Regions from separate parts of the Shinella sp. AETb1-6 genome, predicted to be linked through region 1. Evidence: riboswitches for the same ligand, from Rfam matches in the RefSeq annotation. Region 1 holds a riboswitch; the other holds the start of a gene.
What was found. Region 1 has a riboswitch for S-adenosylmethionine ahead of GR158_RS04455 (O-succinylhomoserine sulfhydrylase). Riboswitches for the same ligand answer to the same signal wherever they lie in the genome.

Region 1 (14,818 bases):
CAAGATGTTCGCGCCTGTTGCGATGATCGATCGGGATTCAGAGAATTTTGACACAATGAACCGGATGGTGAAATTGGACTTGGGTGGCAAACCCAACTGCCTGACGTCCGAATGGGTGGACGACGACACGACTACCTATGTGAAAACATGCGCTGCCGCGGAGAAAACGGGTGATAGCAGCTACATCCTCAAGATTACCGTCAAATATGACTGGTCCCGTTGGCTTGCCCGCGGAAAGGAAGAACTGCAGTTCCTGAAAGAAGCCGACAAGGTCAAAGAGCGCAGATACGAGATCGACTTTGAGATTTCTGGAAAATCCTGCTCCGCCGTTATGCTCAAGCGGACCTATATTCCCATCGATGGCAAGCGACAGGTCCCGTCCACCGTCGGCGATCTGGGTTGCGTTGTCAGCAGCAAGTGACGCGCCTGCCGGATCACATGTCAGCCAGAGGCCAATAGCGCGCTTCGGCGTATCCTGTCACATGCAGAATTTCTGACCGTCCAGTTCAAAACAGTCCCTGGCCTTGGACGATTGAACATCCGCCTCCTGTTTCGGCGTACCCGAAGGCTTCTTTCGGCGTTCTGTGCGCGTGCTGCCCGCAGAAGAGGCTATGCATTTGCCGGCCTTGTTCAAAGTGAACCCGGCGTCACATGTCTTTCGCTCGCAGCGATCTCCGGCCACGACCTCCGTTGGAGCACATTCCAAGGGACACACCCGCCCTGTCCGCTCCCGAATGGCGGCAAGCGCAGCCTGCGAAGGCGCTTCGACATCAAGGGAAAGATTGGCGAATTGATTGAAACGCTCCATTGCCCGCTTGGACTGCCTGCCCCAACGCCCGTCCGCAGTGCCCTTGGAGCAGCCCAAGCCGGCAAGCCCCGACTGTACATCCCGGGTGAGTGACAGGAGATCGGCCTTGGCATTATCCGGCTGAACCAGCGCAGCGGTCTCTTCTCCCGCAAGGTCATCCCCGGACGCTGTACTGGCCGGCGTCTTTTGCTCTTCCGCAACCGCGCTTGCCGCTCCGACGGCGTCAACGGCAGCCACGGATGCGCTGGCCGCCTGTTGCTTTTCGGCCTTTACGAGGTCGTCGAGCGCATTTCGAGCCAGTTCTGCAAAGGCGCACTGGCCGAAATACTGAAGATGCGCCTTGAAGAGCGCCGCACTCTTCTTGTCTTCGATCGCCGCCCAGTGCGCAGCAGCATCGGCACACGGATCCTTGACGACTGGGCGTGTAACCTCGACCGGTGGCTTGAGATAGATGTTCACATCGGGCAAGCGCCCGTATTCGAAGGGTGTCTGGGTACCGTTGGTTTTCTGCTTCACGAACCGGGCGACCTTTCGGAACAGGAAATTCAATTCGAGTCCGGGCTCCTCGATCGTGGAAAGGAGCGCCTCCGTGTAGGGGCTATGGTTCCCCTCGCCGTCCGATGCGGTTGTTCCGGCTGCGGCCGAATAGCTGATATAGATACCGTCGGCAGCTTCGACCTTGGCCAACCCGCGGCCAACAGATCGCGTTCTGCCTTCCATGCTGGCAATGAACGGATTGTTGCGGCAGGCATCGAGAAGCACGAGCTTGATGCCGTTGCCGCCCTCGATTGCGGAGAGAATGTCGCTCAGGGAAACCGCCTCGAACTTGATGCGTGCATCCGACTTGAGTTTCGCATCGACCGGTATGAGGTAGTTCTCGCCACCGACCTCGATGCCATGGCCCGCATAGAAGACAACGGCCATCTCCGCACTGGCCGCCTTCTCGCTGAAGTCGGCGAGCAGTCCCTCAAGAGTAGCCTTCCGGGTGTCGCGCCCGATAGACACTTCGAAGCCGAGGCGTTCCAGCGCTTCTGCGACTGCGTCAGCATCACGAACAGGGTTCGGCAGGCGTGGGACCGCTTCGTACGAAGAGTTCCCAATGACGAGGGCGATCCGAGTCGCATGCGCGACACCCGCTGAAGCCAGGAGCGCGATGAACATCGCCAAAAGGAAACGGAACCGCGGGACAGTCATTCTGTTGCTCACACATTGCCCGGCTCTACCGGAGGCCTCGCCAACAGGGCTTCTAGCATTATTCACGGCGAACGGCTGTTCTCTAGGATACAGCGCTGCACGAAAGGGTAAAACAATATTAGATCGGTTTCTATCCTTCACAATACCCATTGATGATCGATACTTCGCGGATCTGTCTTGTCAGCAAACCCGCCATCACACGTCGATCACAAACTGCGGCAGACCAACAGACCATTTTTGCTGCAAAACATAAATGCAGATCGCATACCCCCCGGAAATCGGGCATATAATGAAAACTTCCCAAGCATAACTCGAAATCCATTGCTTTAGGGCGCTGTATAACCCTTAATGAAAAATTGATGTATCGCTGCACTGGAATATCGAGATGAGTTTACGTCTATGCACCATCCTGTCCGCTCTGTTTTTTATCAGCAGCCTTGGTGTGGCGAGCGGCAAGGACCTCTCCACGCAGGACATGATAGACCGTCTTAAAGAGCCCCGCAAAGCGCCGACACGCAGCATTTCAGCCAATGACATTGGAAAATCCGGGGACACGCCGGGTTTCATGACTCATGAGACCACGCGCGGCTTGAAGATCGATGAGCGCAGGCAGCTGGACGAATATGTTTCCAGCTACGACAGGCCCGTTCTCGATATCAATATTGGCTTCGGCCTGAACTCCTCGACCCTCACCGATTCTGCTCAGACCGTCCTGCGGGAGCTTGCCGTCGCGTTGACATCACCAGACTTGAGCGGCAGCAAGTTTTCGTTGAGCGGCCACACCGATGCCTCCGGCACCAGCGAGAGCAACCAGCTCCTGTCCGAGCGGCGCGCCCTGTCCGTAAGGAATTTCCTTGCCTCCCACGGCGTGCCGCCGCACAGGCTGATCGCCGCGGGCTACGGAGAAGAGCGTTCCACGCAGGGACTGGACCCCAATGACCCGAAAAATCGCCGGGTTGAGATCATCAATCTCGGAACGCCTTGAACACGCGCAACACAACCCGTTGGTCATCCGATGAACACTCCCCTCAGATTCGTGAAATCAGGAACGGTTGCAGCCCTTTCCCTTCTGGCGGCGGTGTTTGCCGTCATCCTGTTTTTGCTCCCGGCGAATGCCGGCTTGTCTCTCAGGGATAAAGCGCCCCAACCATCATTCGTTGTGTATAGCGTCGGCCCCGGAGAACATACGTATGATGACGCCGAGCAAGGTTTTTCGGCGATGTTCATCGACGCGCTGGTTTCTGCCGTCCCGGATGAGGATGTTGCCCTTACCATCCGGCGGACGAGAGCCAACGCGGGGGGCCAGATCGAACCCGCGGTAGAGGACAGCCTTGAGGGAACGGCAAGCCTGCGGAGCACCAGCGGCATCAAGAAGGCGTTGCTGGTCGCGGTGGAAAAGTACGAGGCGGGCGTGCTGACCGCGCCCGTTCACCATGCCAAGCGCTTGGATAAAGTGCTGCAAGGCATCGGCTACCAGACGGAGGTCCTCACAGACCCCGATCAAAACACTTTCGCTCTCGTGTTGGACAAATTCGTGCAGGGCCTCAAGACAGGTGATCAGGCGCTCTTCTACTTTAACGGAAGAGGGTTCGACTTAGCCAATGCCGCTTACCTTCTCCCGAGGGACGAAGGGACGCCCATGACCCTGGAGGGCTACAAGAGGCGGGCCATACCCTTTGAAACCGTGCAAGGAAAAATTACGAAAAAGGCACGCAACGCCATCTTCATTGTTGACATCGATCGAAGTGAACTTGGCGGTTCGAGCAGAGTCACGCGATAGCGCCCTCCACCGGTCGCACGCATCAAAACCTTGACCAGCCGAAATCAAGAAACGAGGCACATCGTGACATACCCGCGCCGACTTCTTGCATGTGCGCTTCTCTCCCTGGCTTCCGTCATGAACACGACCGGGGCAGCGCATTCGGCTGGCATCAGCCTGTTCGAACTGGACAAGGTACCCGACCTCACCGGATTCCTGCTCAAGGACGGGAAGATGTTCGCCGTCTTCAACGACGCGCTTGTGTCGCTTCAGTCCGACGAGCTTTACGGAAAGCTCCTCAAGATGGATCCGGCCGGCAAAAAGAACTGCACGAAGATACTCTACGCGGACAGCGACAAATCGTGGACCTCGAAGCCCTGCATCTCCGCGCGACGCCAGGCCGACGGATCCTATCTGGTTGACCTCGCGATCCGGTACGAATTCCCTGACGACGTGAAAGACGAAATCAGCAACCTCAAGGCCGCCGACCACGTAAAAGAGCGGAAATTGCGCATCCACTTCGAAGCCACGGCATCGACATGCACGGCAAGCGTGATCGCGCGCACCTATGTGCCGCTGGACGGCACGAAGCATAAGTCCTCCAGGACCGGTCCAGTCACCTGCAGGACAATCGCTCACTGAGCCTGTCGGCCCACCGCAACGCTGCATTCTCGATAAATCCCACCACACTCCGAGTTACTGGACACAAACAATGTCACTTCGTCGCCGAAATATCATTCTTGGCCTTTGCTTCCTGCTTTCCCTCAAGTCGACGGCGGAAGCCAGCGGGGCAACGATGTACAGCTTTGAAAACGTTCCCGACATTGCCAGCATAGTTCTGAAGGATGGCAAGATGTTCGCCGCATTCGGTGGCGCAACGGTCACGGATGCCATGAACACATTCAACAAGCTTCTTCCGCTGGATCTTAAGGGCAAGACCAAGTGTACGAAGCTTGAACATGTGGAACTGGGAACCGGCTGGACCGAAAATCCCTGCCTCACCGTCCGACATGCCAGCGACGGCGAGTATGTCATCGATGTGGTGAACAGGTTCGATTACGGAGACACCAGTGACGCAGGGTATGTCGACTTCCTCAAAACGGAGGACTTCGTCAAGGAAAGGCGCTTCACGTTTCGCTTCTCGGTAAAAAGGAACGGCTGCGAGATCGAGGTCACGAAGCGCAGTTACATTCCCATCAACAGCAAAAAATCAAAGCCATCACGAACAGGCTCCGGCATCTGCACGGTAAAAAAACACTGAGAGAATGCCTGAGCTCCATGGATATGCCCCCAAGAAGGTCTCGAGACGGTCCCATAGAGCCTAAAATTTTACCGCATTTCATAGCTCAGCCTTCGGCACCACACGCTCTCGATGTCTGGTCCCTTCAGTTATCGACTCAGACAACACGAACCGCGTGCCAGCCCGATCTCGAGCAATAGGCGCCAGATCCTTTGGTACCGCACTGGATCAAAGTGGGCGATTACCGGTGCCGCTAGCTTCTGCCAGGCGTCACCCGGCGCGGAAGTGCTTGGAGAGCTTGAGGCCCTGCGCCTGATAGTTGGAGCCGAGGCCGGAGCCGTAGAGGCCTGCGGGGGCTTCGAGCATGTGCTCGTAGATCAGGCGGCCGACGATCTGGCCGTGTTCGAGGATGAAGGGCACCTCGTGGCTGCGCACTTCCAGCACCGCGCGGCTGCCGGAACCGCCGGCCGGCGCGTGGCCGAAACCGGGATCGAAGAAGCCGGCGTAATGCACGCGGAACTCGCCGACGAGCGGATCGAACGGCGTCATCTCGGCCGCATAGAGCGGCGGCACATGCACGGCCTCGCGAGAGACGAGGATGTAGAACTCGTCCGGGTCGAGGATCAGCTCGTTGCGGCCGCGGCTGAACAGGGGCTCCCAGAAATCGAAGATGTCGTGCTGGTTCTTGCGATCGACATCGACGACGGAGGTGTGATGCTTGCCGCGATAGCCGATGAGGCCGTCCGGCCCCGTGCCCTTGAGATCGATCGACAGGGCGATGCCGCCGCCGGAGACATTGGGCGTTTCGCTGGCGACGAGCGTGTCGCTGACATGCAGCGCCGTGAGCTCGTTTTCGCTGAGGAGCGCATTGCCCTTGCGGAAGCGGATCTGCGACAGGCGCGAACCGCGGCGCACCACGATGGGGAAGGTGCGCGGGGAGATTTCCAGATAGAGCGGTCCGGCATAGCCGGCCGGGATCTTGTCGAATTCCTGCGCCCGGTCGGTGATGACGCGGGTGAAGATATCGAGGCGGCCGGTGGAGCTCTTGGGGTTCGCGGATGCGGCGAGTTCGGCCGGCAGATCGAGGCTTTCCATCAGCGGCACGATGTAGACGCAACCGGTTTCCAGAACCGCGCCCTCGCTGAGATCGATGACGTGCAGTTGCAGGCGGTCGAGCTTGTCGGCGACGAGATGGGACGGGCCGGGCAGGAAACTTGCCCGCACGCGGAACGCCTTGGCGCCGAGCCGCAGATCGAGGCTCGCCGGCTGGATCTGGTCGTCATCCAGCGCGGCTTCGCTTTTCAGCCGGCCGCTTTCGAACAAGCCGCGGATGGCGTTATCCGCCAGAATGCCCGTGCTGCGCACCACAGAAGCCATAGTCGTACCGTCCCGTCAGAAGGATCGCACAAAACCAAATGCCGGCAATTGACGCAAGCGCAGCCAAGCAGTATTAGCGGATTATCCCGTGGTGATTTGGCCGGCCGGCTTGCAGCCACGTAAAACAAGTAGCTAAAAAGGCCGGGTTCGAAACCGGCTTGCTTTTGCGGCCGGTTTTTTTGTTTGAAGGCGACGATCACATGAGCAAGTCCTGGCGTCCGGCCACCCAACTCGTTCACGGCGGAACCACCCGCTCCCAGCACGGCGAAACCGCCGAAGCCATCTTCCTGACGCAGGGCTTCGTCTATGACACGTCCGCTGCGGCCGAAGCCCGCTTCAAGGGCGAGACGGACGGGTTCATCTATGCCCGCTACGGCAGCCCGACCAACGACATGTTCGAAAAGCGCATGTGCATGCTGGAAGGCGCCGAAGACGCCCGCGCCACCGCCTCCGGCATGGCCGCCGTGTCCGCCGCGATCCTCTGCCAGCTCAAGGCGGGCGATCATATCGTCGCCGCTCGCGCGCTGTTCGGGTCCTGCCGCTGGGTGGTGGAGACGCTTGCGCCGAAATACGGCATCGAGTGCACGCTGATCGACGGCCGCGACCTCGCCAACTGGGAAGGCGCGATCCGCAAGAACACCAAGGTGTTCTTCCTGGAAAGCCCGACCAATCCGACGCTGGAAGTGATCGACATCGCCGGTGTGGCGACGCTCGCCAACCAGATCGGCGCGAAGGTGGTGGTCGACAACGTGTTCGCCACGCCGCTCTTCCAGAAGCCGCTGGAACTCGGCGCGCATGTCGTCGTCTACTCCGCCACGAAGCATATCGACGGCCAGGGCCGCTGCCTGGGCGGCGTCGTCCTGTCGGACAAGCAGTGGATCGACGAGAACCTGCACGACTACTTCCGCCATACCGGCCCGGCCATGTCGCCGTTCAATGCCTGGACGTTGCTGAAGGGCATCGAGACGCTGCCGCTGCGCGTGAAACAGCAGACGGAGAATGCGAGCCGCATCGCCGATTTCCTCGCCGACCAGAAGCAGGTCGCCCGCGTGATCTATCCCGGCCGCAAGGACCATCCGCAGGCCGATATCATCGCCAAGCAGATGACGGGCGGCTCCACCTTGGTCTGCTTCGAGATGAAGGGCGGCAAGGACGCGGCGTTCGCGCTGCAGGATGCGCTCGAGGTCGTGAAGATCTCCAACAATCTCGGCGACGCCAAGAGCCTGATCACGCATCCGGCGACGACGACGCACAAGAACCTGACGGACGAGGCGCGCGCCGAGCTCGGCATTTCCGCCGGCACCGTGCGCCTGTCGGCCGGCATCGAGGACAGCGACGACCTGATCGAGGATTTCGCCCGCGCGCTCTCCAAGGTCACCGCCTGATTTCGCCAGGACGGACGACAGTTGAAAAAGGCGCCAGCCACAAGGCCGGCGCCTTTTGCGCTTATCCTTGACGAAACCTTATTCGTGTAGAATAGCAGGGGTCGTTCAGTTCAAGGCTTGCCCATGTATCGTGCGCTGACCCGCGACATCGAAGTGACCGTAGAGCCATATTATCTGGCCGATCAGTCCGATCCCGACGACAGCCGCTATGTCTGGGGATACCGGGTCGTCATTTCCAACCACTCCGACATCGCCGTGCGTCTGGTGACGCGCTACTGGCATATCACCGACCAGAACGGGCAGGTGGACGAGGTGAATGGACCGGGCGTGATCGGCGAGCAGCCGGTGCTGAGGCCCGGCGACACCTACGAATATTCATCGGGCTGCCCGCTGGAAACGCCGTCCGGCATCATGTTCGGCCGCTACCGCATGGAAGCGGAAAACGGCGAGGCCTTCGACGTCGCCATTCCCGCCTTTTCGCTGGATACGCCGGGACAGGCGCGTACGCTGAATTGAGGGTTGGGGTGGCCCCCTCATCCGGCTGCCGCCACCTTCTCCCCGAGGGGAGAAGGGAGGGATGCAAAGTCCCGCCTTGCCTCCACGAAAGTGATCTCAGGAAAACAGTCCGGCTGGGCCCTTCTCCCCTGGGGGAGAAGGTGGCCGACAGGCCGGATGAGGGAGTTGCCGCAAGCGTTTACTGCGGCAGGACTTCCGCGGCTTCGAAGCGGTAGGTCGTCGAGCAGAACTCGCAGGTGACGGCGATCTCGCCCTTTTCGTCCGCCGTATGGGCGATCTCCTCGGCGCTGAGCGCTGCCAGCACGCCCTTCAGCTTTTCGCGCGAGCACGAGCAGCGGTCGAAGACCTGCTGCGGCGGGTAGACCCGCACGCCGCGCTCGTGGAACAGGCGAAACAGCAGCCGTTCGGTGCCGACATTCGGATCCGTCAGCTCATCCGCGTCGATCGTCTCGACCATGGCCTTGGCCTCGGCCCAATGATCATCGTCGTCGATCTTGTGGCCGGCCTCGTCGCCGTCGCCGCCGGGAAGGTCGGCCTGGCGCATGCGCTCGGGCGATTGCGGCAGGAACTGCGCGACCATGCCGCCGGCACGCCAGCGGTGACGCGCCTTGCCGTCGGCATCGCGGTCGTACAGTTCGGCGACGCCGAGGCGCACCTTGGTCGGGATCTGCTCCGACTGGCGGAAATAGACGCCGGCGATTTCTTCCAGCGTATGGCCGTCGAGCGGAACGATGCCCTGGTAGCGCTGCATATGCGCGCCCTGATCGATGGTGAAGGCGAGGATGCCCTTGCCGAGCAGCTCATGCGGCTCGGTCGCGCCGGCTGCGATGGCGGCATCGAGCGCTTCCTGATCGAAGCGGGCATAGGCGCGCACATCCTGCGGTGCGGAGAAATCCGCGACGAGCAGGTCGACGGGGCCATCGCCCTTGGTCTGCACGATCAGCTTGCCCTCGAATTTCAGCGAGGTTCCGAGGAGCACGGTCAGCGCGATGGCTTCCGCCAGCAGGCGGGCCACCGGTGCGGGATAATCATGCCGGCCGAGAATGGTATCCAGCATGGGACCGAGCTGCACGGCGCGGCCGCGCACATCCAGGCCCTCGACCTGGAAAGGCAGGACGTGGTCATCGCCGGCATAGCCGGGCTCACCGAGTTTCAGGGCGGTTTCCGCCATCATCATTCTACTCCTTCACGCGCCGCAATGCCGGCGGGCTCAGGGCCCGGCCGCTTGGGGCAGCACTCTATCCTGATTGCGCATATGCCGGCCGGGATCATTCCACACCGGGCGGGCATGCGCCAGTGAAAGCGCCTCGCGGCGCCTCTGCGATAGGCCCTAGATCGTGCCGGTAGCGCCGTTTTTCAAGACGGCCTCAGACGGCTCCGAAGCACCAGGCGAGGATGGACTTCTGTGCGTGCAGGCGGTTTTCGGCCTCATCGAAGACCACGGACTGCGGGCCGTCGATGACCTCGTTGGTGACTTCCTCGCCGCGATGGGCGGGCAGGCAGTGCATGAAGAGCGCGTCCTTGCTGGCGCGCGCCATGAGCTGCGGGTTGACCTGATAGGGCTGGAAGATGTTGTGGCCGCGGGCGCGGTGCTCCTGGTTCATCGAGACCCAGGTATCGGTGACGACGAGATCGGCGCCGTCGACCATCGCCTCGGCATCGTGCCCGAGCAGGATATTGCCGCCGTTGTCACGCGCCCAGTTGAGGATCTTGTCATCAGGCTCGGAGCCCATCGGCACGGCCATCTTCATGGTGTAGCCGAAGCGGGCCGAGCCCTCGACGAAGGAATGCAGCACGTTGTTGCCGTCGCCCGTCCAGGTGAAGGTCTTGCCTTTGGTGGAGCCGCGATGCTCCTCGAAGGTCATGATGTCGGCCATGATCTGGCAGGGATGGGTGAGATCCGTCAGCGCGTTGATGACCGGCACCGTGGCGTGCTCGGCCAGCTCCAGCAGGCGTGCATGGTCGGTCGTGCGGATCATGATCGCGTCGACATAGCGCGACAGGACCTTGGCCGTGTCGCCGATGGTCTCGGCGCGGCCGAGCTGCATTTCCGTGCCCGACAGGAACAGCGTCTCGCCGCCGAGCTGGCGCATGCCGACATCGAACGAAACGCGGGTGCGGGTGGACGGTTTCTCGAAGATCATCGCCAGCATCTTGCCGGCCAGCGGCTTGGCTTCGGTGCCGGCCTTGTTGGCGGCCTTTCGCGCATGCGCATCGTCCATGATGACGCGGAGATCGCTTTCCGAAACGGCGGAAAGATCGAGAAAATGCTTGGCCATGATGTGTCCTGTCCCAGTCCCTTATGCGCTCAGGCGGCCTTGGCGGCGCTCAGCTTTTCGGCGGCCCGCTCGATGCGGGCGAGCCCTTCGCGTGCATCTTCCGCCGTGGTGATCAGCGGCGGCAGAAGGCGCAGCACATTGTCGCCCGCCGGCACGGCAAGCAGCTTTTCGGCGCGAACCGCCTTCAGGAGATCGGCGACCGGAATGCGTGCCTTGATGCCGAGCATCAGGCCCTCGCCGCGCACGTCCTCGATGATGTCGGGGAAGCGGTCCTGCAGCGCCGCGAGGCCCTGGCGGAAGACCAGCGCGACATCGCGCACATGCTCCAGGAAGCCATCGGCGAGCACCACGTCGAGCACGGCGTTGCCGACGGCCATGGCGAGCGGATTGCCGCCATAGGTCGAGCCGTGCGTGCCGGCCACCATGCCGGACGCCGCCTCGGCCGTTGCCAGGCACGCGCCGAGCGGGAAGCCGCCGCCGATACCCTTGGCGATCGCCATGATGTCGGGTGCGACGCCCGAATGCTCATAGGCGAAGAGGCGGCCCGTGCGGCCGACGCCCGTCTGAACCTCGTCGAGGATGAGCAGCAGGCCGTATTCGTCGCAGAGCTGGCGCAGCTCCTGCATGAATTCCTTCGGCACCGGCCTGAGGCCGCCCTCGCCCTGAACGGGCTCGATCAGGATCGCCGCGGTTTCCTCGGTGATCGCGTCCTTGACGGCGGCGATGTCGCCGAAGGGAACCTTGAGGAAGCCCGGCGCCTTGGGGCCGAAGCCCTCGATGTACTTTTCCTGTCCACCGGCGGCGATTGTCGCGATCGTGCGGCCATGGAACGCGCCTTCGAAGGTGATGATGTGGAACTTGCCCGGATGCCCCTTGGCGAAATGATAGCGGCGCGCGGTCTTGATCGCGCATTCCAGCGCTTCCGCACCCGAATTGGTGAAGAACACCTTTTCGGCGAAGGTCGCGTCCGTCAGCCGGCGGCCGAGGCTTTCCTGGCCCGCAACCTCATAGAGATTGGAGAGGTGCCAGACCTTGTCGGCCTGCTCCTTCAGCGCGGAAACGAGATGGGGATGGCCGTGGCCGAGCGAACTGACGGCCACGCCGGCGGCGAAATCGAGATATCGCTCGCCGTTCTCGTCGATCAGCCAGACGCCCTCCCCGTGCGTGAACCGGAGCGGCGCACGCATATAGGTTTCATAGAGCGGCGCGGCATCGGCCATGGCGCGTATCCTCCAAAAGGGATGCGGAAAAGAAATTCGGGGGCTTGACTTTCCGGTTGCCAGAAAAATCAAAAGCCGCCTTTCGGCGGCATGCTGCACTATCGGCATTTCAGGCCGTGATGTCAATAAAATGCATAGCTCCAAATCGCACTGAACCTCCCGCAAGGTGAGGATTCACAGCATGCATGGACAGTGTCGCTATCGAGTCACACCCTACCAGCAAGTTGGGGAAAACTCTGAAATCGATTCGCCCCGATTCCCCCGACTCTTGTCACAGAGTCCCCCGAACTCTAGGTTAAGGGTCAATTACTAGACTGCATGCGGCGGAACTAGTCACCACCAGAGTTAGGGCGCTCAGGCTACGGATTCGTTCGTGGCGCGATGAGGGATTCCCGCACAGCGAGCGCCGAACGGAGACGAGAGCATGAACTGGACAGACGAGCGGGTCGAGAAACTCAAGAAGCTCTGGAGCGAGGGCCTCAGTGCCAGCCAGATCGCGGCGCAGCTCGGCGGCGTCAGCCGCAACGCCGTGATCGGCAAGGTGCACCGGCTCAACCTGCCCGGCCGCGCCAAGGCCGGCGGCACGCCCGCTTCGGCCCGCCCGAAGCGCCCGGCGCAGGCCACCCCGCGTCCCTCGAACTTTACCGCGCGTCCGGCCAACGCGCCCCGTCCGGTCAGCCGGCCGGTGGGCAACGCCCTTGCCAAGGATGAGATCGACACCGATTTCGATGCACAGGCCGAGAACCTGCCCGTCGTGATCAGCGGCAAGAACGTCGTGGTGCCGATGTCGCGCAAGCTGGAGCTGACGCAGCTCACCGAGCGCACCTGCAAGTGGCCGATCGGCGACCCGCTGAACGACGACTTCCATTTCTGCGGCTGCGAGTCCCCTGACAATTCGCCCTATTGCACCTATCACCAGCGTCTCGCCTACCAGCCTTCGGCCGAGCGCCGCCGGGCACGGTGACACCGGCGACAGAAGACTAGAAACGGGGCCGAAAGGCTCCGTTTTCGTTTGCGCGGCCTGCCGGAACGCAAACGGGCCCCGAAGGGCCCGTTTGCGTCCTTGGGAGGAATGCGTCGCTCAGGTTTCCAGCGAGTAGCCGGCGCCGCGCACCGTGCGGATGACATCCTGCATGTTGGCGAAGTTGAGTGCCTTGCGCAGGCGTCCGACATGCACATCGACGGTACGCTCGTCGACATAGATGTCATGCCCCCAGACACCGTCGAGAAGCTGCGAACGCGAGAAGACGCGGCCGGGCGAGGTCATCAGGAACTCCAGGAGGCGGAACTCCGTCGGGCCGAGGCGGACTTCGCGCGTGCGGCGGTGAACGCGGTGCGTCTCGCGGTCGAGCTCGATATCGCCGCAGCGCAGCACCGTGGAGACCACTTCCGGTTTGGCACGGCGCAGCATGGCCCGCACGCGGGCGACGAGTTCCGGCGTGGAGAAGGGCTTGACCACGTAGTCATCCGCACCGGTGGCGAGGCCCCGCACGCGTTCGCTCTCCTCGCCGCGCGCCGTCAGCATGATGATCGGCAGCCGCTCGGTTTCCGGCCGCTGGCGCAGGCGCCGGCACAGTTCGATGCCGGAAACGCCCGGGAGCATCCAGTCGAGGATGAGAAGATCGGGCATGCGCTCCTGCAAGCGCATCTCCGCCTCGTCGCCGGACAGGATCGTATCCACCTCGAAACCCTCCGCCTCGAGATTGTAACGCAGGAGGACGCTCAGCGCCTCCTCATCTTCCACGACGGCAATTCTGGGCACCATGTAGCGAACCCTATCCAGTTTACTCGGAAGCTTCGGAGACATCGGCCGTGACGACGGATGTCGAGGTGTCGTCCTTCGGGCGCTCGCCCTCGGGCTGGGAGCCCGTCGCCATGTAGTAGATGGTTTCGGCGATGTTGGTCGCGTGGTCGCCGATGCGCTCGATGTTCTTGGCGCAGAACAGGAGATGGGTGCAGGGCGTGATGTTGCGCGGGTCTTCCATCATGTAGGTCAGGAGTTCGCGGAACAGCGAGGTGTAGATCGCATCGATCTCGTCGTCGCGCTCGCGGATCGCCTTGGCCTTGTCCACCGAGCGGGTGGCGAAGACATCGAGCACTTCCTTGAGCTGCATCAGCGCCAGTTCGGCAAGATGCTCGAGACCGCGCGCGAGCTTGCGCGGCATGCCCGAGCTCTGCACGGCGATCACCCGCTTGGCGGTGTTCTTGCCGAGGTCGCCGACGCGCTCCAACTCGGCGGCGATGCGGATCGTGCCCATGATTTCGCGCAGGTCGGCCGCCATCGGCTGGCGCTTGGCGATGGTGACGATCGCCTTCTCGTTGATCTGGCGCTCGGCATTGTCGAGGATGACGTCCTCGGAAATGACCTTCTGGGCCAGCGCCGCATCGGCGGAAACGAGGGCGCGGACGGAATCCGCCACCATCTGCTCGGCCGTGCCGCCCATCTCGGAAATGCGGCGGGAGAGGTATTTCAATTCTTCATCGTAGATCGAGACGATATGGGTCGATGACATCGTTCTGTCCTTAATACACGAGACGTGTTTTTTCGACGCAATTCCGAACGCAAAACCGCTTCACACTTTTGCTGGAATTGCTTGGGGCTAAGGCTACCAAAACGTCAGCCGAAGCGGCCCATGATGTAGTCCTGCGTGCGCTGGTCATCCGGGTTGGTGAACATCTTGTCGGTATCGTTCTCCTCGACGAGGTTGCCGAGGTGGAACATGGCGGTGCGCTGCGACACGCGGGCCGCCTGCTGCATGGAATGCGTCACGATGACGATCGTGAAATTGGCGCGCAGCTCGTGGATCAGTTCCTCGACCTTTGCGGTGGCGATCGGGTCGAGCGCGGAGCAGGGCTCGTCCATCAGGATGACTTCCGGGCTGACGGCAACGGCACGTGCGATGCACAGGCGCTGCTGCTGGCCGCCGGAAAGGCCCGTGCCGCCTTCGTGCAGGCGATCCTTCACCTCGTTCCACAGGCCGGCCTTCTGCAGGCTCTGTTCGACGATCGCGTCCATATCGGCCTTCGCCTTGGCGAGGCC
Region 2 (14,818 bases), on a different contig from region 1:
GATGAAGATCGCCGCCGGCCTGGCCGAGGCGCAGTCGGGCGAGGTCTTCCGCCACCCCTCGGCAACGATCCGCTACCTGCACCAGGCGCCGGATTTCGATGGCTACGACACGGTCGCCGCCTATGCCGAAGCTGGCCTCGGCCCGAGCGACGACCCCTACCGCGTCACCTACCTGCTCGAACATCTGGGCCTCGACGGCACGGAGGATCCGAAGTCGCTGTCGGGCGGCGAGGCGCGTCGCGCCGCACTCGCCCGCGTCATGGCGCCGGAGCCGGATATCCTTCTGCTCGACGAGCCGACGAACCATCTCGACCTGCCGACCATCGAATGGCTGGAAGGCGAGCTGCAATCGACCCGTTCGGCCCTCGTCGTCATCTCGCACGACCGCCGCTTCCTCGAAAAGGTCTCCAACGCCACCGTCTGGCTGGATCGCGGCCAGTCGCGCCGGCTCAACCGCGGCTTCGGCCATTTCGAAGCCTGGCGCGACGAGGTGCTGGAGGCCGAGGAGCTGGAGCAGCACAAGCTCGGCAAGGCCATCGAGCGCGAGGAACACTGGCTGCGCTACGGCGTGACGGCGCGCCGCAAGCGCAACATGCGCCGCCTCGGCGCGCTGCACGACCTGCGCGCCCGCTATCGCGGCCACAAGGGGCCGCAGGGCAGCGTGCAGGCCAGCGCCTCCGATGCGCAGGAATCCGGCAAGCTGGTCATCGAGGCGGAAAAGATCACCAAGGCCTATGGCGAGCGCACCATCGTCGCGCCGTTCTCCATCCGCGTGCATCGCGGTGATTGCATCGGCCTCGTTGGCCCGAACGGCGCGGGCAAGACCACGCTGCTCAAGATGCTCACCGGCCAGCTCGCGCCCGACAGCGGCACGGTGAAGCTCGGCACCAATCTGGAGATCGCCACGCTCGACCAGCGCCGCGAGGACCTCAACCTCGACGACACGCTCGCCCATTACCTCACCGACGGGCGCGGCGAGACGCTGCTGGTCAACGGCGAGCAGCGCCATGTCACCGGCTACATGAAGGAATTCCTGTTCCAGCCGGAGCAGGCCCGCACGCCGATCCGCAACCTCTCGGGCGGCGAGCGTGCCCGCCTCATGCTGGCGCGCATCCTGTCGCGGCCGACCAACCTGCTCATCCTCGACGAACCGACCAACGACCTCGACATCGAGACGCTGGACCTGTTGCAGGAGATCGTCGCCGGTTTCACCGGCACCGTGCTGCTCGTCAGCCACGACCGCGATTTCCTCGACCGCACCGTCACCTCCACCATCGCACCGGCCGATCCCGAAAACCCGGACGGACGCTGGATCGAATATGCCGGCGGCTACACCGACATGATGGCGCAGCGCCGCGGCGTCATCGAAGAGAAGCGCAAGGCGGAGAAGGCCGAGAAGGCGAAGGCGGCGGAAGCAGCACCGGCCGCCGCCCCCTCCGACGGCAAGGCCAAGGGCAAGCTCTCCTACAAGCAGAAGTTCGCGCTGGAAAACCTGCCGAAGGAGATGCAGAAGGCGGAAAAGGAGATCGCCGCCCGCGAGGCGAAAATGGCCGACCCCAACCTCTTCACCAAGGACCCCGCCACCTTCAACACGCTCGCCGCCGAAATGGAAAAGCTGCGCGCCTCGCTGACGAGGATGGAAGAGGAATGGCTGGAGCTGGAAATGCTGCGCGAGGAACTGGAGGGCTGAGCAGGCCCGAAACAGGCTCTCTCCTCTCCGTCGTCATCCTCGGCCTTGAGCCGAGGATCCATGCGGCACCCGCGTCGGTGGATGCTCGGGTCAAGCCCGAGCATGACGGAGGAGGGGTGGAATGCAGGCGAATGACCCCCCTGTTCCCCGCGAAACAGCGCGGAAGACGAGGCCATGGGATAGTCGGGTCATCGGATGAGACGCGCTCATCCTGCAACCCGAAAGAGATCAGGAGCCCCCCATGCGCAATTTCATCATCTCCGCCGTCGTCGCCGCTGTCGCCGCCGTATCCTTCGCCGCACCGTCCCATGCCGGTCACTATGGCTACGGCCACAAGCACCATGGCTACAAGAAGCATTACAGCTACAAGAAACACCATGGTGGCCACTACGGCTACAGGAAGCACCATGGCTACAAGAAGCACTACGGCGGCTACGGCTACAACAGCCACAACGGCTACAGCTTCTCGTTCGGCTACTATTGAGCCCTTCGCCTGCATTCTGACCGAGGCCCGGATGCCCGCTGCGTCCGGGCCCTTTACACTTGGAGGACGGCGGATTGATTCGCCGGCAAACAGGCGCTATCTAGGAGGTCGTGGTGATTTGGCCGGCCGGCTTGCAGCCACGTTAAACAAGTCGCTAAAGGGCCGCGCGAGGAAGAGCCTTACGTGGACCGGTTGCGACATCGTTGCGGCCGGTTTTTGTTTTGGATCGAGTTGAGACATGCCCATCAAGATTCCCGATACGCTCCCCGCCTTCCAGACCCTCGTCAACGAGGGCGTGCGGGTGATGACCGAAACGGTGGCGATCCGGCAGGATATCCGCCCGCTGCAGATCGGGCTGCTCAACCTCATGCCGAACAAGATCAAGACGGAGGTGCAGATGGCGCGCCTCGTCGGCGCCTCGCCCCTTCAGGTCGAGCTGTCGCTGGTGCGCGTCGGCGCCCACCGCGCGAAGAACACGTCGGAGGAGCACCTGCTTGCCTTCTACGATACCTGGGAGGAGGTGAAGCACCGCAAGTTCGACGGCTTCATCATCACCGGCGCCCCGATCGAGACCCTTGAATACGAGGAAGTCACCTATTGGGACGAGATGAAGCAGATCCTCGACTGGACGACGACCAATGTCCATTCGACGCTCAATGTCTGCTGGGGCGCGATGGCGGCGATCTACCATTTCCACGGCGTGCCCAAATACACGCTCGATGAAAAGGCTTTCGGCGTCTACCGTCACCACAACCGCAAGCCCTCGTCGATCTACCTGAACGGCTTCTCGGATGATTTCGAGGTGCCGGTCTCGCGCTGGACGGAGATCCGCGCGGAGGATATCCGCGCCGTGCCGGACCTCGAAATCCTGCTCGATTCGGACGAGATGGGTGTCTGCCTCGTCGAGGAGAAGGCGGGCAACCGCCTCTACATCTTCAACCATGTCGAATATGATTCGACCTCGCTGGCCGACGAATATTTCCGCGATGTCTCGGCCGGCGTGCCGATCAAGATGCCGCGGAACTACTTCCCGCACAACGATCCGGCCCTGCCGCCGCAGAACCGCTGGCGCGGCCACGCCCATCTCCTGTTCGGCAACTGGATCAACGAGATCTACCAGACCACGCCCTATGACCTCGAGAAGATCGGAACGGGAGCCTGATGCCATGAGCCGCGTCGTCATTCGCCCGCTGCACAAGGACGACGAGGGCGAATGGCGACGCCTGTGGACCGCCTATCTCGCTTTTTACGAGACGGTGCTGCCCGAGGCGGTCTTCGCCACCACCTTCGCCCGGCTGACGGGCGAGGCGGCCGAGGGCGAGTATCGCGGCCTGCTCGCCACGCTCGACGGCAAGCCCGTGGGCCTCGCGCATTATCTCTTCCATCGCTCCTGCTGGACGACAGGCAATGTCTGCTACCTCCAGGATCTCTTCGCCGACTCCGAAGTGCGCGGCGCGGGCATCGGCCGGGCGCTCATCGAAGGCGTCTATGCCAGGGCGCGCGAGGCCGGCGCACCGGAGGTCTACTGGATGACGCAGGAGTTCAACGCCACCGCGCGCCGGCTCTACGACCGCATCGCCGAAAAGACGCCCTTCATCGTCTACCAGAAGAACCTCTGAACATCCCGAAAAGTATGACTTTTCGATTGCGGATCGGCGGAAATTGCCGCAGTTTGCCGGCCGATGATCAGGGAGGACATTCGATGGGTGAAGGACAGGAGATTTTCGGGCGGCTCGGCTCCGGCGAGCCGGTGGAGCGCGTGACGATCCGCGGCGGCGGCCTCACCGCACGGGTCCTCACCTTCGGCGCCATCATCCAGGACCTGCGCCTCGACGGGCACGGGGCACCGCTGGTGCTGGGTTTCGAGGATCTCGCAAGCTATCTCACGCACGTCACCTATTTCGGCGCGACGGCCGGGCGCTGCGCCAACCGCATCGCCGGCGGCCGCTTCACCATCGACGGCACCGACTACCAACTGGAGCGCAACGAGCGTGGTGTGACTCATCTGCACGGCGGCCGTGACGGCACCAGCCAGCAAAACTGGCGCATCGCCGCCAGAGGCGCGGACTTCGTCACCCTGACGCTGACCGATCCCGCCGGCCGCGCCGGTTATCCCGGCACCTGCACTCTTACCTGCACCTATGCGCTGTCCGGCAACGGAACGCTCTCCGTCACCTATGACGCGACCACGGATGCGCCGACGCCGGTCAATCTGTGCCAGCACAGCTATTTCATCCTCGACGGCGGCAAGGACATCTTCGATCATGAAATCCGCATCGAGGCGGAACACTATCTGCCTGTCGACGAGACGCTGATCCCGACCGGCGAGATCCGCCCCGTCGCCGGCACGCCCTTCGACCTGCGTGACTGGACGCCGCTCCGCCGTCAGCTGGAACCGGGCGGCGTGGTCTTCGATCACAATTTCTGCCTCTCGGATGGCAGGGTGGAGCCGCGCCTCGTCGCCGAGGTCCGCAGCCCCGCCTCCGGCCTGTCGCTCCAGGTGGTGACCACCGAGCCCGGCCTGCAACTCTATACCGGCGCCTATATCAAGCCGCTGGAGGGCCTCGAAGGCCGCCGCTACGACGCCTTCTCCGGCCTCTGCCTCGAAACCCAGATCTGGCCCGACGCCATCAACCACCCCACCTTCCCCAACGCCATCCTGCGCCCCGGCGAGACCCTGCGGCAGAAGACGGACTACGTGTTCGGCAAGGGGTGAGGTACTCGCGAGAGAACGGCGGCGGCCGCCGTTCTCGCCACCGCGGTGGAGATCTATATCGCCCAAAACGCACAAAAGCCCCGGCGAACCGAGGCTTGGAAACTTTGGAGAGAATGGAGCGGGTGAAGCGATTCGAACGCTCGACCCCAACCTTGGCAAGGTTGTGCTCTACCCCTGAGCTACACCCGCTCATCGTCGACGGCCTGGGGTAGTGGTTGGCCGAAGGTCGCTGCGTTGCGGCGACGGGCGCTATATGACCCAAGGCCTTTTCAATTGCAACAGGGAAATGAAGGATTTTTCAGAAAAAAATGCGCCCTCTTCGAAAGTCCCTGATTCCCGGGCGGTTGCGCGAAGAGGGGTGACGGCCTATCAGCGGACAGGACAAATCGGGCCGGAGCCAAAGAGATGACGGACATGCAGCCGAAGACCGACAGGGAGCTTTTCGCGTTCCTCGACGGACTGGGAATTTCGCACAGCACCAAGGAACACGCGCCGGTCTTCACCGTCGCCGAATCGGTGTCGCTGCGCGATGAAATTCCCGGCGGCCACACGAAGAACCTTTTCGTGAAGGACAAGAAGGACAACTATTTCCTGATGACCGTCGAGGAGCATGCCACGGTGGACCTGAAGACGGTGCACGGCATCATCGGCGCGGCCAGCCGCGTGTCCTTCGGCAAGCCGGAGAAGCTGATGGAGTATCTCGGCGTCATTCCCGGCGCGGTCACGGCCTTCGGGGTGATCAACGACACGGCGGGCAAGGTGAAGATCATCGTCGACGCGGACCTGATGGCGTTCGACACGATCAACTGCCATCCGCTGCGCAACGATGCGACGACCTCGATTGGCGCCAAGGACCTGTTGCGCTTCATCGAAGCGACGGGACATGAGCCGCTTGTCTTGAAAGTCACGGCCTGACATACGATTTTGGGCGCTGAAGCGATATTCGGGCGCACGGCGCGAGGAGACACCATGAGCGACAATCCCTATGCATCGTCCTATGGCGGGCAGATGAACGTTTCCGCGAACTATGGCGGCGGCGCGCCCGCGGCGGACGACCTGATCAAGGACACGACGACCGCGAACTTCGCGCGCGATGTGCTCGAGGCCTCGCGCCACCAGCCGGTGCTCGTCGATTTCTGGGCGCCCTGGTGCGGGCCCTGCAAGCAGTTGCAGCCCACTATCGAGAAGGTCGTGCGCGAAAGCGCCGGCCGCGTGAAGCTCGTCAAGCTCAATATCGACGATCATCCCTCCATTCCCGGCCAGCTCGGCATCCAGTCCATCCCGGCCGTCGTCGCCTTCGTCGGCGGACGCCCGGCGGATGGCTTCATGGGTGCGGTGCCGGAGAGCCAGGTGCGCCAGTTCATCGACAAGATCGCCGGCCCCGCCGACGCCGATGAGAAGGCCCAGATCGAGGCGCTGCTTGCCGAGGCGAAGACGCTGTTCGATGCCGGCGATGTCGCGGGTGCGGCCGATCTCTACGGTGCGTTGCTGCAGGCCGACCCGGAAAATGCCGTCGCCCTTGCCGGCATCGCCGAATGCATGATCGCCGTTGGCCAGCACGACAATGCCCGCCAGGCGCTCACCAACCTGCCCGAGGCCGTGGCGGCCGATCCGGCCGTCGGCGCGGTGCTGAAGAAGCTCGACCAGATCGAGGAAGCCCGCAAGCTCGGCGATCCGGCCGCGCTGGAACAGGCGCTTGCGGCAAACCCCGACGACCATGCCGCGCGCATGAAGCTTGCGAAGATCCGCAATGTCGAGGGCGACCGGCAGGCGGCTGCCGACCACCTGCTGCTGATCATGAAGCGCGACCGGGCCTTCGAGGATGACGGCGCGCGGCGCGAGCTTCTGCAGTTCTTCGAGGTCTGGGGCCCGATGGACCCGGCGACCATCGCCGCCCGCCGCAAGATGTCCTCGATCCTGTTCTCCTGAGTTTTTCAGGTCGGTGGCCCGGCGTCCCTTGAGAATTGCCGGGCCTACCCCACATTCGGGGTAAGGCGCAAGGATGCGGGGCGCGCGCCGTGGGAATGGAAGGCACTGCAATGCAAGTGGGAAACGCGCGTTATCTGAAACCGGCGGACCTGCCGGAGACCATTCCGGTCTTTCCGTTGACGGGCGCGCTGCTTCTTCCCGGCGGCCAGCTGCCGCTCAATATCTTCGAGCCGCGCTACCTCGCCATGTTCGACGACGCGCTCTCCTCGCACCGGCTGATCGGCATGGTGCAGCCGGTTTTCGGCAACGAGCGCAAGGACGATGACGAGGCGGAGACGCCGGCGCTGTGCCAGGTCGGCTGCATCGGCCGCATCACCTCCTTTGCCGAGACCGGCGACGGCCGCTACATCGTTTCGCTCACCGGCATCTGCCGCTATCGGCTGATGGAGGAGGTGCGGGGCACCAAGGCCTATCGCAGCTTCCGCATCGCGCCCTTCATCACCGATCTGACGGCGCATGACGACGAGCAGAGCGTGGATCGCGATGCGCTCCTGTCGGCGTTCCGCGCCTATCTCGACGCCAACAAGCTGGAGGCGGACTGGGAGAGCGTGGAGCGCGCCAGCAATGCGACGCTGGTCAATTCCATGGCGATGATGTCGCCTTACGGGCCGGCGGAAAAGCAGGCGCTGCTGGAGGCGCCGGACCTGAAGACCCGGGCGGAAACGCTGATCGCCATCACCGAGATCGTTCTGGCGCGCAGCTATGGCGATGTCGATACGCGGCTGCAGTAGGAGGGAAGGATGAGCGCGGGCAAAAGCGGCGTGGACGTCAAGCTGCTCGAACTCCTCGTCTGCCCCCTCACCAAGGGGCGGCTGAGCTATGATGCGGCGGCGGGCGAACTGGTCTCCGAAAAGGCGAAGCTCGCCTATCCGATCCGCGACGGCATTCCGATCATGCTGATTTCCGAGGCGCGCGAGATCAAGGACTGACGCCTTTCGCGTGGCGATCTGTCTAGAGCATTTCCAGTGAACTCCGGTTCACCGGAAATGCTCTAGATTCCTGTTTTTACCGCATTATCCGACGCCGAAGCGACTTCGCTTCGGCTGGAAATGCTCTAGATGCGCTGGCCGACGAGCATGCGCGGATGGCCGCTGCCGGCGGTGCCCTTGGCCTGGCGGATGAAGTAGGACTTCAGGCCCGGCAGGCGATCGACCAGGCCGAGGCCCACGTCACGCAGCACGCGCAGCGGCGTCACGTCGTTGGAGAACAAGCGGTTCAGTACATCCGTGGTGATGCCCATGCGCACCGTGTCGAAGCGGCGCCAGGTCTCGTAGCGCTCCAGCACAGAGAGTGCGCCGATATCGAGGCCGAGCCGGTCGGCCTCGACGATGGTTTCGGCCAGTGCCGCCACATCCTTGAAGCCGAGATTGAGGCCCTGGCCGGAAATCGGGTGGATGCCGTGGGCGGCATCGCCGGCCAGCGCAAAGCGCGGGGCGACGAAGGCGCGGGCGAGCGTGAGGCCGAGCGGGAAGGCGCGGCGGCCGCCGACGACCTTGAGGCTGCCGAGCTTGTGGCCGAAGCGGCGCTCCAGTTCTTCCTCGAAGACCAGATCGTCGCCTTCCACCAGGCGCTTGGCATCCTCCGTGCGCTCGCTCCAGACGAGCGAGGAGCGGTTGCCGGTCAAAGGCAAGGTCGCGAAGGGACCGGCCGGCAGGAAATGCTCCTCGGCCGTGCCGTCATGCGGGCGTTCGTGCGCGACGGTGGTGACGATGCCGGACTGGCCGTAATCGAAGTGCACGGTCTTGATGCCCGCCATGTCGCGCAGTTTCGAGCGGGCGCCGTCGCAGGCGACGAGGAGGCGCGTGCTGACCGCCGAGCCGTCGGAGAGGGTGACCTGCGTGGCGTGCTGGCCGGTCTTGAAGTCCGTTGCCGATGTCGACCAGCGCACGGGGACGCCGAGGGCCTCGGCCTGGCGAAGCAGGCTTCCGATCATGGCGCGGTTCGGGATCATATGCGCGAAGGGCTGGCCGTCCTCGGCAGAGCCGGCGTCTTCGTCGAAGGTGAGGAAGACCGGGCGGACGGGATCGGCCGTTCGCGAATCGGTGATGACCATCCGGCGGATCGGCTCGGCTTCCGCCGCAATCTCGCTCCAGACGCCGAGGACGTCGAGCAGGTTGCGGGCGGCCGCGACGATGGCGGAGGCGCGCTCCTCCTTCTGCCAGGCGTGCTCCGGCGCGCCATCGACCACTTCCACGGCCAGATGCGGCGCCGCCTTCTTCACCGCCACCGCGAGCGACAGGCCGACATAACCGCCGCCGGCGACCAGAACGTCGAGCGATGTGGCTTCGGGCATGGTGTCCTCCTGGACGCTTGAGGTCTTTGTTTGCTCTATATAGAGGAGGAAGAGCCCGTTTCCTACCGTGGGAGCCACGTCCAAATGTCGCGCCAGAATGTTCCGAACCCCGCCATGGATGTGCTGCTCCAGACGCTGGATCTCGAACGGCTGGAGGGGCGGCTGTTTCGGGGCCGCAGCCCGCAGGTCGGCTGGCAGCGGGTGTTCGGCGGGCAGGTCATCGGTCAGGCGCTGGTCGCCGCGACGCGCACGGTGACGCAGGAGCACCGTTACGCGCATTCGCTGCACGCCTATTTCGTGCGGCCGGGCGACCCGGCCGTGCCGATCCTCTACGAGGTCGAAATCATCAGGGACGGCGGGTCCTTCGCCACGCGGCGCGTCGTCGCCATCCAGCACGACAAGCCGATCTTCTTCATGACGGCGTCCTTCCAGGACGACGAGGCGGGCTTCGAGCACCAGGTGGCGATGCCCGACGTGCCGCAGCCGGAAGACCTGCCCGGCGAGGCCGAATTGAAGGCGCGCTTCATGCAGGAGGCGCCGCCGCCGATCCGCGCCTACTGGGAGCGCCCGCGCCCGATCGAGCTCCGGCCGGTCGCGCTGGCGCACTACCTCTCCAACGACAAACTGGAGCCGCGCCAGAACATCTGGGTGCGCACGACGGGGCCGGTGCCGGCCGATCGCCGCCTGCAAGCTGCGGTGCTGGCCTATCTCTCGGATATGACGCTGCTCGACACCTCGCTCTTCGCGCATGGCACCTCGGTGCTCGACCGCTCCCTGCAGGTGGCGAGCCTCGACCATGCCATGTGGTTCCACCGTCCGCCTGACCTCGACGACTGGCTGCTCTACAGCCAGGACAGCCCGTCGGCCTTCGGCGGGCGCGGCATGACGCGTGGCGCGATTTTCACCCGATCCGGCACCCTCATTGCCTCCGTCGCCCAGGAAGGGTTGATTCGGAAAAGGGCAACTGACTAAATTTTACCCATTATTCCAATAGCGCCTATTTTTTGATCATTCGCGGTGGCGTTTTTTTACGCCTTGCCGCTTCTGTCATTTTTATCCCTTCTGTTTCAATAACTTATTTGGTGCGTTCGAATCTGGCACGCCCCTTGAATGTATCTCGCCAGTCGTTGCGGACATGACGTTCAACGGCGAGGAGAGATGGCCCCGGCTGGGGGACAAGCACGAAGGATGGGAAACCAGATGAAAATCGTAATGGCGATTATCAAGCCGTTCAAACTCGATGAGGTGCGTGAAGCCCTCACCGCCGTTGGTATCCAGGGCCTGACCGTTACCGAGGTGAAGGGGTACGGACGTCAGAAGGGGCACACCGAAATCTATCGCGGCACGGAATATGCCGTCAGCTTCCTGCCGAAACTGAAGGTCGAAATCGCCGTGCCCGGCGACCTCGTCGACCGCGCCGTGGAGGCGATCGCATCCGCCGCCAAGACCGGCCAGATCGGTGACGGCAAGATCTTCGTCTACGCCATCGACCATGCCGTGCGCATCCGCACCGGCGAAACCGATTCCGAAGCGCTCTAAGCAAACGGCCTATCAGGGAGCATTTTCAAAATGTCGTCATTCAAACTTACTCACACCCTATCCCGCGTGGCCGCTGCCACGACGGCCGTGCTGGCGCCGGTCGTCGCCTTCGCACAGGAAGCCGCCCCGGCCGCCACGGAGGCTGCCGCCGCCGCGCCTGTTCCGGACAAGGCCGATACGGCCTTCATGTATCTGGCCACCATCCTCGTTCTCTTCATGCTCATTCCGGGCCTGGGCCTGTTCTACGGCGGCCTCGTTCGCGCCAAGAACATGCTGTCCGTGCTGATGCAGTGCACGGTCATCGGCGCGGTCATGATGATCGTCTGGGTCGTCTACGGTTACTCGTTCGCCTTCGGCGGATCCACGAGCGCCTATTTCGGCGGCTTCGGCAAGCTGTTCCTGTCGGGCGTCACGCTTGACAGCACGTCCGCCACCTTCACCGATGGCGTCGTGATCTACGAATATGCCTTCATCGCCTTCCAGATGACGTTCGCCGCCATCACGCCGGCGCTCATCGTCGGCGCGTTCGCAGAGCGCATCAAGTTCTCCGCCGCGGTGCTGTTCTGCGTGCTCTGGGCCACCTTCGTGTACTTCCCGATCGCTCACATGGTCTGGGATGGTGCGGGCCTCATCTTCAACATGGGCGCCCTCGACTTCGCAGGCGGCACCGTCGTTCACATCAATGCCGGTGTCGCAGGCCTCGTCGGCGCGATCATGGTCGGCAAGCGCACCGGCTACGGCAAGGACATGATGGCACCCCACTCCATGACGCTCACCCTCGTCGGTGCCGCCATGCTGTGGTTCGGCTGGTTCGGCTTCAACGCCGGCTCCAATCTCGAAGCTTCGGGCGGTGCGGTTCTCGCAACCATCAACACCTTCCTCGCAACGGCCGGCGCAATCGTTGCCTGGTCGCTGGTTGAAACCTTCACCCGCGGCAAGGCTTCCATGCTCGGCGCTGCCTCCGGCATGATCGCCGGTCTCGTCGCCGTCACCCCGGCCGCCGGCTCGGTCGGCCCGATGGGCGCCATCGTCCTCGGCCTCATCGCTTCGCCCGTCTGCTACTTCTTCGTTGCAACCGTGAAGAACAAATTCGGTTACGACGACACGGCTGACGTCTTCGGCGTTCACGGCATCGGCGGCATCATCGGCGCTGTCGGCACCGGTATCCTGACGGCTCCGTCGCTTGGCGGCACCGGCGCTGCCGACTTCTCGATCGCGTCGCAGACCACGACCCAGATCATCGCGGTTGCGATCACCATCGTCTGGTGCGCCGTTGTCTCGGCGATCCTCTACAAGGTCGTCGACCTCGTCGTCGGCCTGCGCGTGCCGGTCGAAGCCGAGCGCGAAGGTCTCGACCTGTCCTCGCACGGCGAAGCAGCCTATCACTCCTAAGGGCTCGCGGCGGCCGAAAGGCCGCCGCCACGATCCCGTCGCGGTCATGGGAAACCATGCCGTTCCTGGCCCGGACCCCGTGTCCGGGCCTTTTTCGTTTCCATGCCGTGATAATAAACGAATGGCGAATATGCATGGTTAACACGCCATTAAGGCTTCCTTCGTAGGGTTTGCAGTGAGGCACCGCGCGCGAATCATGCGGGGCCGGTGCAAACTTCCCTGAGCGGACACAGGCTGAACCATGAGCAGAAGCATCTCGGCAGGACTGGACAACCGGCACGACCGTTTCGTGCTGTCGGCCTTCGTGTGGCGGCAGGTGCAGATCCTCATCGGGCTCTGCGTCTTCCTGTTCCTGGCACTCGCCATCGCCGCGCTGTCGACCTGGAACGTGTCCGATCCGAGCCTGTCCTATGCGTCGAGCGGCGAGCCGAAGAACATCCTCGGCTATGCCGGCGCCGTTTTCGCCGACGTCTTCATGCAGTTCTTCGGACTTGCCAGCGTGATCGCGCTCCTGCCGGTCGTCGCCTGGGCGATCGGCCTGATCAGCGGGCGCCGTTTCAACCGCATCCTGCAGCGCGCCGCCGCCTGGCTTGGCGGCGCCATCCTGGCCTCCGCCGCACTCGCCTGCGTGCCCGGCCCGGTGACCTGGCCGCTGCCGACGGGGCTTGGCGGCGTGTTCGGCGACATGATCCTGCGCTTCCCCGCCCTCTTCACCGGCGCCTATCCCACCGGCATGTTCGCCAGCATCGTCGGCGCGATCATCGCCGTTCCCGCGATCTGGCTCATGGTCTTCTCGTCCGGCCTCGTCGGCACGGTGTCGATCGACGACGAGGAGGACTTCGCGCCGGTGCCGGTGGCAAGCCGTAACCGCCCCGCCGTCCAGGACGATGACGACGAGGACGAGGAGCGCGGTGGACCGTTCACGGTTCTGGCCGGTGCGACGACCCACGCATGGTACACCGCGCAGGCGCGCGTTCGCCGGCTGTTCGGCCTGTCGAACCAGCGGCGCCGGGCGCGGGGCATCGAGCAGCCCTACGATTTCAACGAGGACGAGTTCGGCACGCTGAACGAGCCGGTGCGCGCGCGCGCCAGCCGGTCGGCCGAGCGCGTCGAGCCGTCCATGGAAGGCCGCCGCGCCGTGTCGGCCCCCTCCATTGCGCTCGACGATGACGACGACATGCCCTTCGACGATGGTCCGCTGTCGCATCCGAGCGGCATCCTGCCGGACGAGGATTCCGACGACATCGCCGCCGACTGGGCGCCGCGCCGCGCGCCGGCCCGCGCGCCGCTGCCGTCGGCCAGCGCCCGCGTCGTGCCCCCCGCGTCGCGACCTAAGCCCGGCCAGCGCATCGAGCGCGAAGCTCAGGCCTCCTTCGTCGGCCAGGACGGCTTCCAGCTGCCTTCGCTGCATCTGCTTGCCGAGGCCAAGGGGCAGGTGCGCGACGCCACGCTTTCGGCCGACGCGCTGGAGCAGAATGCCCGCATGCTGGAAGGCGTGCTGGAGGATTTCGGCGTCAAGGGCGAGATCATCCATGTGCGCCCCGGCCCCGTCGTGACGCTCTACGAGCTGGAGCCCGCGCCCGGCATCAAGTCCTCGCGCGTCATCGGCCTTGCCGACGACATCGCCCGCTCGATGAGCGCGATCGCCGCGCGCGTGGCGGTCGTGCCGGGCCGCAACGCCATCGGCATCGAGCTGCCCAACGCCACCCGCGAGACCGTCTATCTGCGCGAACTGCTCGCCAGCCGCGATTTCGAGACCTCGAAGTCGCGCCTCGCCATGGCGCTCGGCAAGACGATCGGCGGCGAGCCCGTCATCACCGACATCGCCAAGATGCCGCACCTTCTCGTCGCCGGCACCACCGGCTCGGGCAAGTCGGTCGCCATCAACACCATGATCCTGTCGCTGCTCTACCGCATGAAGCCGGAGCAGTGCCGCCTGATCATGATCGATCCGAAGATGCTGGAACTTTCCGTCTATGACGGCATCCCGCATCTGCTCTCGCCTGTCGTGACCGATCCGAAGAAGGCCGTCGTGGCCTTGAAGTGGACCGTGCGCGAGATGGAGGAGCGCTACAAGAAGATGTCGAAGATCGGCGTGCGCAACATCGACGGCTTCAACAGCCGCGTGGAGCAGGCGCTGGCCAAGGGCGAGCAGATCACCCGCACGGTGCAGACCGGCTTCGACCGCCAGACCGGCGAGGCGATGTACGAGACGGAGGAGTTCGATCTCCAGCCGATGCCCTACATCGTCGTGATCATCGACGAAATGGCCGACCTGATGATGGTGGCCGGCAAGGATATCGAAGGCGCGGTGCAGCGCCTCGCCCAGATGGCGCGTGCGGCCGGCATCCACGTCATCATGGCGACGCAGCGCCCGTCGGTCGATGTCATCACCGGCACGATCAAGGCGAACTTCCCGACCCGCATCTCCTTCCAGGTGACATCGAAGATCGACAGCCGCACGATCCTCGGCGAACAGGGCGCAGAACAGCTGCTCGGCATGGGCGACATGCTCTACATGGCCGGCGGCGGACGCATCCAGCGCGTGCACGGCCCGTTCGTCTCCGACCACGAAGTCGAGGCCGTGGTGGCGCATCTCAAGACGCAGGGCGCCCCGCAATATCTCGATGCGATCACCGAGGACGACGACGAGGACGGCGGGGGCAACGGCCCGGCCGGCACGGCCAATCTCGAGGATTCCGACGATCCCTACGA

Region 2: linked by a shared signal. The riboswitch ahead of metA (homoserine O-succinyltransferase) and the one ahead of GR158_RS04455 (O-succinylhomoserine sulfhydrylase) in region 1 are both predicted to bind S-adenosylmethionine.

Annotation. Positions count from the first base shown of each region.
Region 1 is NZ_WUMM01000002.1:234,230-249,047, forward strand. Features, by position in the region: gene GR158_RS04420 (hypothetical protein) at 1-421, shown strand, start outside; gene GR158_RS04425 (caspase family protein) at 479-2,002, opposite strand; gene GR158_RS04430 (OmpA family protein) at 2,388-2,987, shown strand; gene GR158_RS04435 (caspase family protein) at 3,018-3,782, shown strand; gene GR158_RS04440 (hypothetical protein) at 3,900-4,403, shown strand; gene GR158_RS04445 (hypothetical protein) at 4,474-5,022, shown strand; gene GR158_RS04450 (2'-deoxycytidine 5'-triphosphate deaminase) at 5,272-6,378, opposite strand; SAM riboswitch at 6,457-6,535, shown strand; gene GR158_RS04455 (O-succinylhomoserine sulfhydrylase) at 6,579-7,763, shown strand; gene apaG (Co2+/Mg2+ efflux protein ApaG) at 7,887-8,279, shown strand; gene GR158_RS04465 (Hsp33 family molecular chaperone) at 8,458-9,450, opposite strand; gene argF (ornithine carbamoyltransferase) at 9,647-10,558, opposite strand; gene GR158_RS04475 (aspartate aminotransferase family protein) at 10,588-11,778, opposite strand; gene GR158_RS04480 (GcrA family cell cycle regulator) at 12,203-12,742, shown strand; gene phoB (phosphate regulon transcriptional regulator PhoB) at 12,860-13,543, opposite strand; gene phoU (phosphate signaling complex protein PhoU) at 13,563-14,291, opposite strand; gene pstB (phosphate ABC transporter ATP-binding protein PstB) at 14,396-14,818, opposite strand, start outside.
Region 2 is NZ_WUMM01000010.1:186,403-201,220, reverse strand. Features, by position in the region: gene GR158_RS18555 (ABC-F family ATP-binding cassette domain-containing protein) at 1-1,690, shown strand, start outside; gene GR158_RS18550 (hypothetical protein) at 1,932-2,174, shown strand; SAM riboswitch at 2,275-2,352, shown strand; gene metA (homoserine O-succinyltransferase) at 2,413-3,336, shown strand; gene GR158_RS18540 (GNAT family N-acetyltransferase) at 3,341-3,793, shown strand; gene GR158_RS18535 (aldose epimerase family protein) at 3,877-4,890, shown strand; tRNA gene GR158_RS18530 (tRNA-Gly) at 5,005-5,079, opposite strand; gene GR158_RS18525 (prolyl-tRNA synthetase associated domain-containing protein) at 5,296-5,805, shown strand; gene GR158_RS18520 (co-chaperone YbbN) at 5,860-6,819, shown strand; gene GR158_RS18515 (LON peptidase substrate-binding domain-containing protein) at 6,930-7,610, shown strand; gene GR158_RS18510 (Trm112 family protein) at 7,620-7,808, shown strand; gene GR158_RS18505 (ubiquinone biosynthesis hydroxylase) at 7,934-9,172, opposite strand; gene tesB (acyl-CoA thioesterase II) at 9,257-10,144, shown strand; gene GR158_RS18495 (P-II family nitrogen regulator) at 10,361-10,711, shown strand; gene GR158_RS18490 (ammonium transporter) at 10,742-12,103, shown strand; gene GR158_RS18485 (DNA translocase FtsK) at 12,345-14,818, shown strand, end outside.